2 regions of the Pseudarthrobacter oxydans genome follow, and region 1 is predicted to be linked to the other one. Evidence: riboswitches for the same ligand, from Rfam matches in the RefSeq annotation. Region 1 holds a riboswitch; the other holds the start of a gene.
The links. Region 1 has a riboswitch for cyclic di-AMP ahead of SMD14_RS04085 (M23 family metallopeptidase). Riboswitches for the same ligand answer to the same signal wherever they lie in the genome.

Region 1 (5,257 bases):
TGCCGCTGGCGGAAGCAGTGGGAGCGGCGGCCGGGGCCGAGGCCGTGGAAACCTTGGCCGTGACCTTGGGAGCAGCAGGCTGGGCGACGGGGGCCGGCTCGGCCTCCTGGACCTCGACAGGTGCGGGTTCTTCGATAACCGGGGCCGGCGTGGTGGTGACGGCGGGCTTTTCGAAGGTGATGTTGATCGTGGAGGCCGCGGAGATGGGGGCTTCGACGGCGGATTCAACTTCCAGGGTGGAAGCCGGAGCGGAGTCGCGCTGGACGTTGGAGTCGGCAGCGTTCGCCGCGATGCCGCTGGTCAGTACCAGGCCGGAAGCGGCGGCGATGACAGCGGCCTGGCGGCCTACGCCGCCGGCGTTCTCGCCGACAGCCTTGGCGATGATGGCGATTGAGCTGGTTTTGGTGACCTCGGCGCGATGCCGTGCGGTAGCACGAGTAGTCATCAGTTCTCTCTTTCGTTTTCCTCAGGCCGTTGTGGGCACCAAGGGATGTGGACGCGCCGGCATCTTGGGGGTACGCCGGCACGCCCCGAACGGGGATGTGGTGTTAGCGGAAAGCGTGGTGGAGCAAAGAAATAGTTCTTGGACCCGAGGGTCCAAGAACTATTTGCTGATGGTGAAGAACGAAGAGGTGCCGGTGGCGGCTACGGCGTGGAGCAGCGTGCCCTGGGAGGGGTTGAGCGCGCTGACCATCATGCCGTTGCCGACGTAGATGCCGACGTGCGCTCCGCCGTTCTGCATGACCAGGTCGCCGGGCTGCGGGGTGGAGGTGGGGGTCATGGCAGTCCAGGCGTTGACGCGGGGGATGCTGATGCCGGCCTGGGCGTAAACCCACTGGGTGAAGCCGGAGCAGTCCCATCCGGTGACCGGGCTGGTGCCGCCCCAGACGTAGGGGCTGCCAATGCCCGTGTAGGCGATGGCAGCAATGCCTGAGGTGGAAGCGGAAGAGACAGTCTTGGCCAGCTTGTCCGCTGCAGACTCCGAACTCGACGCTGCGCCCGTTTCCGTGGCGGTGGACTGTGGGCGCACCCGCTCCGGCTTCGGGGCGGCAGTGGTCTTGACCACGGGCCGCTCGAACGACACGGTGGCCGTGGGGGCTGCGGTGACTGCCAGGGCAGCCTGCGCGGAGCCGGACTCGGTGGAAGCGGAAACACCAGCGGTGGTGTCCGCTGCGTTGGCGGGCAGGCCCATGCTGAGGATAAGACCGGAAGCTGCGGCGATAACGGCAGCCTGGCGACCTACTGTCCCGGCATTGGCACTAACAGCCTTGGACATAGTGTCCAAGGGGTTGGTACGAACCGTTTGCGCACGGTGGCGCGCAGAATTATTGCGTGAAGACACGAAGGTAGCCTCTCCCAATGCCTGCGAGGTGAGCTGTCGGATTCGGATGGGAGTCACCCGGCCGCGCTGCTTCCAAGGAAGTTTTGCGACTTAACCCCAAGGTCTTAGCCAAAGCCAAGACCAAAATTGGTTCCCCCGCCCCTGCCAGACGATGAAATGCGAACGGACCTTGAGCGGTGGCAGAGTTAGGCAATCCGCACAAGAGCGTCAACTTCGGAAAAGTTGACGCGAGTTAGACGGTACAGCAGTTTTGAGTGAATGTCACATTCAGGTCACGGCAAGTCACGATCATCTGATAGTTCACCGTCACTTGACTACAGCCAGCCAGTCGGATCGACCACTTCGCCGTTGACCTGCACCTCGAAGTGGAGGTGGCAGCCCGTGGAGGCGCCCGTGGTCCCGCTAAGGGCAATTACGTCCCCGCGCGAGACGGTCTGCCCCTCCCTCACGCTGAAGGAGGAGAGGTGGTTGTACGTGGTTTCCAGGCCGTTGCCGTGGTCCACCACAACGCGGTTTCCGCCGCCGAACTGGTGCCAGCCCACGAAGGTCACGGTACCGGTGGCGGCAGCGAAGACCGACGTACCGCACTGGGCCACATAGTCCTGGCCGCGGTGGAAGTCGCCTGAGCCACCGGTGATCGGGCTGACGCGGTAGCCGAAGGGGGACGCTGTGGTCAGCGTGGCCAGTGGAGCGCCGAGGCTTCCTGCCGAGGCAGCACGTGACACCGAGCCGGCGGACTGGGCACTGAGAAGCTGCTTGAGCTTGCCGTCCGGATCCGCCTGGGTGACCACGGCGGAACGGCTGAAATCGATCTGGGCACCGGCCTCGGCTGAGATCTGCGGCTGCGGCGTGACGGCTGAGGCTGCCATCGGAGTAACACCGGGAGCGTCGGTGGCCATCACGGGGCTGGTGGCCGGCACCGTCACGGTCAGCACCAGGCCTGTGGCTGCGAGTGCGATTCCGGCCTTCTGGCCGATTCCGCTCGCAGCAGCGAACTCGGTGACTTGGCGGAAGGGACCACGACGGCGGCGCGCATCACGGTGGGGATCGCGGGGGCGTTCCGTGGTGATGACTTCAACAACCCGCGGCGTCGAAGCGGGCACCGCTGCGCGGCGGCGTCCCCTGGGGGTCTGCATGGACAAGAAGGGTTCCTCTCTGGAAAGCCTGCGAAGTTAGCTGTCGGATTCGGGTCAGAGAGTTCAAAGACCCGGTCCGCCGTAAGCAAGCTTCGGCACAGAGGTATCCACGGAGGATCCTTCACTGGAAGAGGCTTGCTGCTGACGGACTTCACCCCAAGGCAGTCCCCCGGCTGCCGTTTGTGGTTCCCCCGCCTCTGCCAGTAATGACTCGTGCACCTGATCCGCTGGCAGAGCTCGGCTCCAGATCAGGTAACGCTTTAGTATCAACGCTTGGGTTTAACTATAGGGGCAAAAGTCCCAAAGTAACAATTCCGTTATCTTTGCGTAACCGGCACCCGTTGGGGTAGCCGGGAGGCCTCAAGCGGTCCCTAGCGTACGGCCACGAAGACGTGCGCCGCGACTTCCGGCGGCAGCTCCAGGGCCCCTTCGATGCCCGGGACGCGGACCGAAATGTACTCCCCCACCCGCTCCAGCGAGACCGAGGCACCGGGCCGGATTCCGCCTTCATCAAGCTGGACCAACAACTCGGGTTCCACCTGGATCGGCTCTGCCAGGCGGCTGACTGTCACCTCAGACGCCGGGCCGTAGGTCTTCATGGCCTCAAGCAGGCTGACCGCCGCGTCCGCAGCGGCCTGCGCCTCGCCCCCGAGGGCCGCCAATCCCGGGATGGGATTGCCATACGGGGACTCAGTGGGATGGTTCAGCATTTCGTAAATGCGCCGTTCCACCCGTTCGCTCATGACGTGCTCCCAGCGGCAGGCTTCGTCATGGACGTAGGCCCAGTCCAGCCCGATGACATCGGCCAGGAGCCGCTCCGCCAACCTGTGCTTCCGCATGACTTCGGTGGCGCGCTTCCGGCCCACCTCCGTGAGTTCAAGGTGCCGATCTCCGGAGACAACCACCAGGCCGTCCCGTTCCATCCTGCCGATGGTCTGCGACACAGTGGGCCCGGAGTGGCGCAGCCGCTCCGCGATCCGGGCCCGGAGGGCAACGATGTTTTCTTCCTCAAGCTCCAAGATGGTCCGAAGGTACATCTCCGTAGTGTCGATCAGATCCGTCATCCAGCTCAGCTCCTCGAGCGCAGTACCTTGCGTTGTCCCACCGTACCGCCTTCACATGCAGCGTGGTCCGTTGGAAAGCTTAGCCTATTTTGAGTTTGTCCGAATAGTTGACGGCGCGGGCAGGGGCCCTGTCTCAATGTCTGGACTATGACGGTCCCGGTTCCCGCTGAAACAGCTGTTCAGGCAGAATGAGGGAGGGCCCGAGTCACAGTCGCCGCGACTGCCTGGCACCCACATCCGTCCGGACCAACACCCCGTCCACGCCGAAATTGGAGCACCTGTGAGCGAAACCAGCATCACTATTCCCGCCGACCTCCTGCCCAAGGACGGGCGGTTCGGCGCCGGTCCCTCCAAAGTCCGGCAGGAGCAGATCGATGCCTTGTCCGCCGCATCGAAGACCATCCTGGGAACGTCCCACCGGCAGGCACCGGTCAAGAACCTGGTGGGGTCCGTACGCGAAGGCCTGAGCCAGTTCTTCCGTGCCCCGGAAGGCTATGAGGTGGTGCTGGGCGTGGGCGGTTCCACGGCGTTCTGGGACGTCGCCAGCTTCGGCCTGGTGGAGAAGAAGGCGCAGCACCTCTCATTCGGTGAATTCGGCTCGAAATTCGCGGCAGCCACCAACAAGGCACCTTTCCTGGATGCCTCCTCCATCATCAAATCCGAGCCGGGAACCCGCCCTGCTGCGCAGGCTGAGGCGGGCGTTGATGCCTATGCCTGGCCGCAGAACGAGACGTCCACTGGCGTGTCCGCCCCCGTTAAGCGCGTGGCTGGCGCGGATGAGGGCTCACTGGTCCTTATTGACGCGACGTCGGCAGCCGGCGGCCTGGACGTCGACGTGGCGGAGAGCGACGTCTACTATTTCGCCCCGCAGAAAAACTTTGCCTCCGACGGCGGGCTGTGGCTTGGCCTGTTCTCGCCGGCTGCACTGGAGCGCGCGGCCCGGATCAAGTCCACCAGCCGCTGGATCCCGGACTTCCTGGACCTCCAGACGGCCATTGACAACTCCCGCCTGAACCAGACCTACAACACGCCGTCGCTGTCCACCCTGGTGACCCTGGACGCCCAGGTGCAGTGGCTGAACGCGAACGGCGGGCTTGACTTCGCTTCGGCGCGGACTGCAGATTCTGCCGGACGCATCTACAGCTGGGCGGAGTCCTCCGAATTCGCCACGCCGTTCGTCGCCAACCCGGACGAGCGCTCCAACGTAATCGCCACGATTGACTTCGACGATTCAGTGGACGCGGCCGTGGTGGCCAAGGTCCTGCGGGCCAACGGCATCGTGGACACCGAGCCGTACCGGAAGCTGGGCCGCAACCAGCTGCGCATCGCCACGTTTGTGGCCATCGAGCCGTCCGACGTCTCTGCCCTGCTGGCGAGCATCGACTACGTGGTGGGCGAACTGCGCAAGTAGGCCGGCAGCCTTAACGTACGACGGCGCCGCCCGGGATCATCCCGGACGGCGCCGTTCGTGTGTGGTCAGGAAGTCCTTGCTTCGTCGCCGGGCTGTCCACCGTCGCCGGGCTTTTCCTCCCCGGATTCCTGGCCCTGTTCCGGCTCCTGGGCCGGCACCTGCTCCGGCTCCTGCTCGTCCTCGGGTCTGACACGTTCCGCCCACGGCACCCATTCCGGGGCAAGGATCGAATCCTCCGACGGCAGCAGGCCGAGTTCGTTGACGGTGACGACCTTGGAGCGGGAGTTACGGGTGAGCACCGCGT
Region 2 (5,257 bases), 140 kb from region 1:
CATGGCGGGCTGGTCCGTGGCAGTAGCTGCCGACGGCCCGGAAGCGGTGAAGCTGGCCAAGGACTTCCGCCCCGACGTCCTGGTATTGGACGTCATGATTCCAGGGTTCGACGGCGTCGAGGTCCTGAACAGGATCCGCGCTTTCGCACCCGAGGTTCCCGCGCTTTTCCTGACCGCCAAAGACGCGGTCCAGGACAGGATCGTGGGCCTCGCTGCCGGCGGCGACGACTATGTGACCAAACCCTTCAGCATGGAGGAAGTCCTGCTGCGGCTGCACCGGCTGGTCCAGCGCTCCGGAGTTGCCGCCATGGACACTGCGGAACTGGTAGTGGGAGACCTTGTGCTCAACGTCGACACCCGGGAGGTGACCCGCGCGGGCGAGGAGCTCCAGCTGACGGCCACCCAGTTCGAGCTGCTGCGATACCTCATGGAGAACCCAAAGCGCGTCATCAGCAAGGCCCAGATCCTGGACCGGGTGTGGAACTACGACTTCGGCGGCCAGGCAAACATCGTGGAACTCTACATCTCCTACCTGCGCAAGAAAGTGGACGCCGTGCACCCGCCCATGATCCACACCGTGCGGGGCGCCGGGTACGTCATCAAGCCGGCGGAGTAGGCGCGCCATGACCTCCGTGCACACCGCGGAGCCGCAGCCCCGGAGCTGGCTCAAACCCGCCACCTGGCACTTGCGCACACGCCTTATCCTGCTGGCCATGGCGCTGTTGATCGCCATCTGCGGTGCGGTGGGCGTAGCCAGCTACGCCTCGATGGACTCCTTCCTCACCCGCCAGCTGGACGAGCAGCTGAGCCAGGCCGCAGCCCGCTCCAACGATCCCGGCCGGCCTCCCTCCGGCGGCTTCAACGGCAGGGACCCCCTGGATTCCCGCGGACAAAGCGTGGGAACATTGAACGCCCGCATCCTCAACGGCCAGGTCAACAGCGCCGGCTTCCTGGCCCCGGACACTACGCGCTCTGCGCTGTCCTCCGAGGACAAGCAGGTCCTGCTCGCACTGGCCACCGATGCCCGGCCCGTTGACCGCACGCTCTCAAACGGTGACTACCGGCTGATTGCGGTCAAGACCAGTTTCGGCGACGTCCTGGTCACAGGGCTCCCCCTGGCCGCCAAGGAGAGCACGCTGACGTCCCTGGTGTGGACCTTCGTGTTCGTCTCGCTGGGCGGGTTGCTCCTGATCGGGCTGGTGGGCACGGTCCTGATCCGCCGCACCATGAAGCCCCTTGAACAGCTCTCCGAGGTGGCCACCCGGGTTTCGCAGCTGCCCCTGGACGCCGGCGAGGTGGCACTTGCCGTTCGCGTCCCGCCGTCGAACTCCAACCCTGGAACTGAGGTGGGCAGCGTGGGGCACGCGCTGAACCTCTTGCTGGACAACGTTGCGAATGCGCTGCAGGCGCGGCAGAAGAGCGAGACCAAGGTCCGGCAGTTCGTGGCTGACGCCTCCCATGAGCTGCGCACGCCGCTGACCGCCATCCGCGGCTACACCGAACTGATGAGAATGACGGAAAACTTCACTCCGGACGGGGAGAAGTCGCTGGCACGGGTGCAAAGCCAGTCGGAACGGATGACCGCTTTGGTGGAGGATCTCCTGCTGCTCGCGCGGCTCGACGAGGGCCAGCCGCTGAAGCTTGCCGAGGTGGACCTGACCCAGCTGGTGGTGGAAGGCGTCAGCGATGAGAAGGTCATGGCGCCAGGGCACACCTGGCGGCTGGAGCTCCCCGACGAGCCGGTGGTGGTGAACGGGGATCCGTCCCAGCTGCGGCAGGTGCTGATGAACCTGCTCTCCAACGCCCGCAAGCACACCCCTCCGGGAACCACGGTGGTAACGGGGGTGGAGAAAACGCCGGAGGGCGCCGCAGTGGTGACCGTAACGGACGACGGCGGCGGCATACCGCCGGAGTTCGTGGACCAGGTCTTCGCCGGTTTGCCCGCGCAGACGCGGCACGTGCGGGGACCAGCGCGCCCGGTGCGTCCGCCGCTGAAGGAACCAGCGGTTTGGGCTTGTCCATCGTCGAGTCCATTGTTGAGGCCCACGGCGGACGGGTAACGGTGACGTCGCAACCCGGCCGCACGCAGTTCGCCCTGCGGCTACCCCTCATGCGGGGAATGGCACAAGGCGGCGCGCCGTCATCGTGACCTCCGTTACCAAAATGTGACTTATGCGCTGAACTCCTGTACCGTCGAATGGGTGCGGTCCCCGTTCGGGCCGCATATCCCGGGTTGACGCCAAGCTCTGCCACTTCCCGGATTCCTCTTGAACAACGGCAGAGGCGGGGGACCCACCGTCCCGGGCACTGACTGCCCTTGGGGTTAAGCCTGCACGTGTTTTTTCCGTGCGGCCGGATGCCCTCATCCGAACCCGACAGCTAACTCCGCAGGTGTGAGAGGCGATCTATTATGTCCAAGTTCCTTGTAAAACCACGCCCGAATTCAGGCACGGATGCACGCTCCACGCGTGCAGCAGGCAAATTCCCCTCCGTCGGCCGGCGCGCCGGACTGCTGGCAGCATCCTGCGCCCTCCTTGTTGGAGTTGGCGCTGCGGGCCAGGCCACCGACACGGGTGCCCGCGTGGCAGCCACCGGGGCGCAGGCTTCGGAGTCCCATTCCAAGCTGAGCATGGAGCAGAGCGAAATCCGGGCCAACCCTGCGCCTGAGCCCGCAGCCGAGCAGATCAACGTTGTCCCGCAGGCAGCCGAACCTGCTCCCGTTGCCGAGCCCGCACCGGCTCCTGCGCCGGAACCCGCTCCGGCCCCGGCACCCGAGCCCGCGCCCGTCGTCGCGGTTAATGATCCCGCAGGCGCCCAGGCGTACGCCGCAGGCCAGCTGGCTTCCTATGGCTGGGCTCCGGACCAGATGCAGTGCCTGCAGACCCTCTGGACCAAGGAATCGGACTGGACCACCACGGCCACCAACCCGAGCAGCGGCGCCTACGGCATCGTCCAGTCCCTGCCGGCTGAGAAGATGGCCAGCGCCGGAGCCGACTACCTCACCAACTATCGCACGCAGATTAACTGGGGCCTGAACTACATCCAGGAGCGCTACCAGTCGCCGTGTGGTGCACTGAACTTCCACTTGTCGAACAACTGGTACTAGGCGGGATGCAGTAACCTACTTCTGCTGCTCCCCCGCCTCCCGGCCGGGGATGTACTGGACGGCCCACCGGTTCCCGTCCGGATCCGCGAAGTACACAAAATGGCCCCAGTCCTGCACGTCCACTTCGCTCACGTCCACCCCGTTGCCCTTCAGGTGCTCGTAGGCAGCCTGGATGTCGCTGACCACGAGCTGGAGGTTCGAGCCGGTACCCGGAGGCGCGTCCGTGAGCCCTTCCCCGATGCAGATGGAGCAGGCCGAGCCGGGAGGAGTCAGCTGGACAAAGCGGATGGAGTCCGTGGGCCGCTGATCGAAATCGGCATTGAACCCCACCTTGTTGACGTAGAAATCCTTGGCCCGGTCCACGTCGGACACAGGGACAAACACCAGTTCCAGTTTCCAGTCCATCCGCACAGGCTAGCCCTGCGGCCGGGAACAGGAAAGGCCTGGCTTTAGCCTGCCATGTCCTTAGCCTGCGATGCCGTACAGCCGGTCGCCTGCGTCGCCGAGGCCGGGAACGATGTAGGACTTCTCGTTGAGCCTTTCGTCGATGGAGGCCAGCACGATGGTGACGTTGGCGCCGGAGAGTTCTTCCTCCAGCTTCGCCAGTCCTTCCGGAGCAGCAAGCAGGCAGATGCAGGTGACATCAGAGGCGCCGCGCTTGAACAGGAACTTGATGGCTTCGCGCAGCGTCCCGCCGGTGGCCAGCATGGGGTCCAGGACGAAGATCTGCCGGTCGGTAAGGTCCTCGGGCAGGCGCTCAGCGTACGTGATGATGTCCAGGGTTTCCTCGTCACGGGCCATGCCGAGGAAGCCCACTTCAGCTGTGGGGACGAGCTTGGTCATGCCCTCGAGCATTCCAAGGCCCGCGCGCAGGATGGGCACCACCAGGGGGGTGGGCTTGGTGAACGCCGTGCCCACGGTGGTGCTGACGGGCGTTTCGATGGTGACTGGCTCGGTGCGGACCTCGCGCGTTGCCTCGTAGGCGAGGAGCGTCACCAGCTCCTCCGTCAGCTGCCGGAAGACCGGGGACGGAGTGTTTTTGTCGCGGAGGACAGTGAGCTTATGGGCGACCAGCGGGTGGTCCACAACGAGAGTGCGCATTGGTCAAAACTATCACCCGGCCGCCGGCCCCCTCCCCGGCCGTTCGCCGCTGGCCTCCGGCTCCCCGGTGTGGTCCTCGCGGAGGACGGGGTGTTCAAACGTGGGCGCAGGGCCCGCGTGCTCGCGGCGGCGTATCAGGTGGAACAGCCGGTGGGCGAGGATCACCATGGACACCCACGCAAGGCCAAGGAACCAGCCGGCCATCACATCGGTCAACCAATGGTGTCCCAGGAAAACCCTGCTCAGGCCCATGGCGATGATGAAGATGGCTCCGGCCGTTATCGCGGCGATCCTAGCCCACAGGATTTGGAACTGGAGGCACATCAGATAGACCAGGACGCCTATCACCACAGTTGTGTTCAGCGTGTGTCCGCTCGGGAAGGACGGTGTGGTCTCATAGGGCGGCACCGCCTCCGAATGGTCCGGACGGGTCCTGCCGACCAGTCGCTTGCCGAGGGTGGTGGCAGTTGTGGAAACGAGGGCAGCGCCGCCCACCAGGACGATGGGCCGCCACGTCCTGCTCAGTAATGTCAGCCACGCGGTGAGGATGCTGGCGAGAATGGGCATGCCGATCCCCCCGCCCACGTTGGTAAAGCCGGTGGCGAAGGCGTCCACCTCGGGATTCCGCAGCGACTGGGAGTATTCCAGCGCGGGAATATCCAGGCTGGCCAGCCCCTCCTCGTCCACTACATTCGCGTATACCTCCGCACCGAGCAGGGCCAAGGTGACCACCAGTGTTCCGCCGATGATCAGGGTCAGCCACAAGGCGGCATAGGGCTTGATCCACTTGTCCATGCGGTCTCGGACGGTGCTCACTGTGCCTCCCGGCGTCTGGGGCGTCACGGGCTCGGGTTATCCCACGAAACTATCATTGAGCCATGGTCTCCGCAGATAAAAAACACGACGCGTGGATGGGCCTTGCCCTGGCCGAGGCCCGCCGCGCCCTTGCTACGGAGGATGTGCCGATTGGTGCGGTGGTCATAGGGCCCGACGGCGCCGTGCTGGGTTCCGGCCGGAACCAGCGGGAGGAGCTTGGTGATCCCACCGCCC

Region 2: linked by a shared signal. The riboswitch ahead of SMD14_RS03470 (hypothetical protein) and the one ahead of SMD14_RS04085 (M23 family metallopeptidase) in region 1 are both predicted to bind cyclic di-AMP.

What each region holds. Positions count from the first base shown of each region.
Region 1 is NZ_CP139438.1:880,277-885,533, reverse strand. It holds gene SMD14_RS04095 (NlpC/P60 family protein) at 1-445, opposite strand, end outside; gene SMD14_RS04090 (C40 family peptidase) at 605-1,276, opposite strand; cyclic di-AMP (ydaO/yuaA leader) riboswitch at 1,347-1,544, opposite strand; gene SMD14_RS04085 (M23 family metallopeptidase) at 1,657-2,478, opposite strand; cyclic di-AMP (ydaO/yuaA leader) riboswitch at 2,489-2,731, opposite strand; gene SMD14_RS04080 (metal-dependent transcriptional regulator) at 2,850-3,542, opposite strand; gene serC (phosphoserine transaminase) at 3,823-4,953, shown strand; gene SMD14_RS04070 (DUF3027 domain-containing protein) at 5,019-5,257, opposite strand, start outside.
Region 2 is NZ_CP139438.1:739,882-745,138, reverse strand. It holds gene SMD14_RS03480 (response regulator transcription factor) at 1-616, shown strand, start outside; partial or broken gene SMD14_RS03475 (ATP-binding protein) at 624-2,149, shown strand; cyclic di-AMP (ydaO/yuaA leader) riboswitch at 2,245-2,405, shown strand; gene SMD14_RS03470 (hypothetical protein) at 2,411-3,106, shown strand; gene SMD14_RS03465 (glyoxalase superfamily protein) at 3,122-3,511, opposite strand; gene upp (uracil phosphoribosyltransferase) at 3,572-4,207, opposite strand; gene SMD14_RS03455 (phosphatase PAP2 family protein) at 4,220-5,002, opposite strand; gene SMD14_RS03450 (nucleoside deaminase) at 5,086-5,257, shown strand, end outside.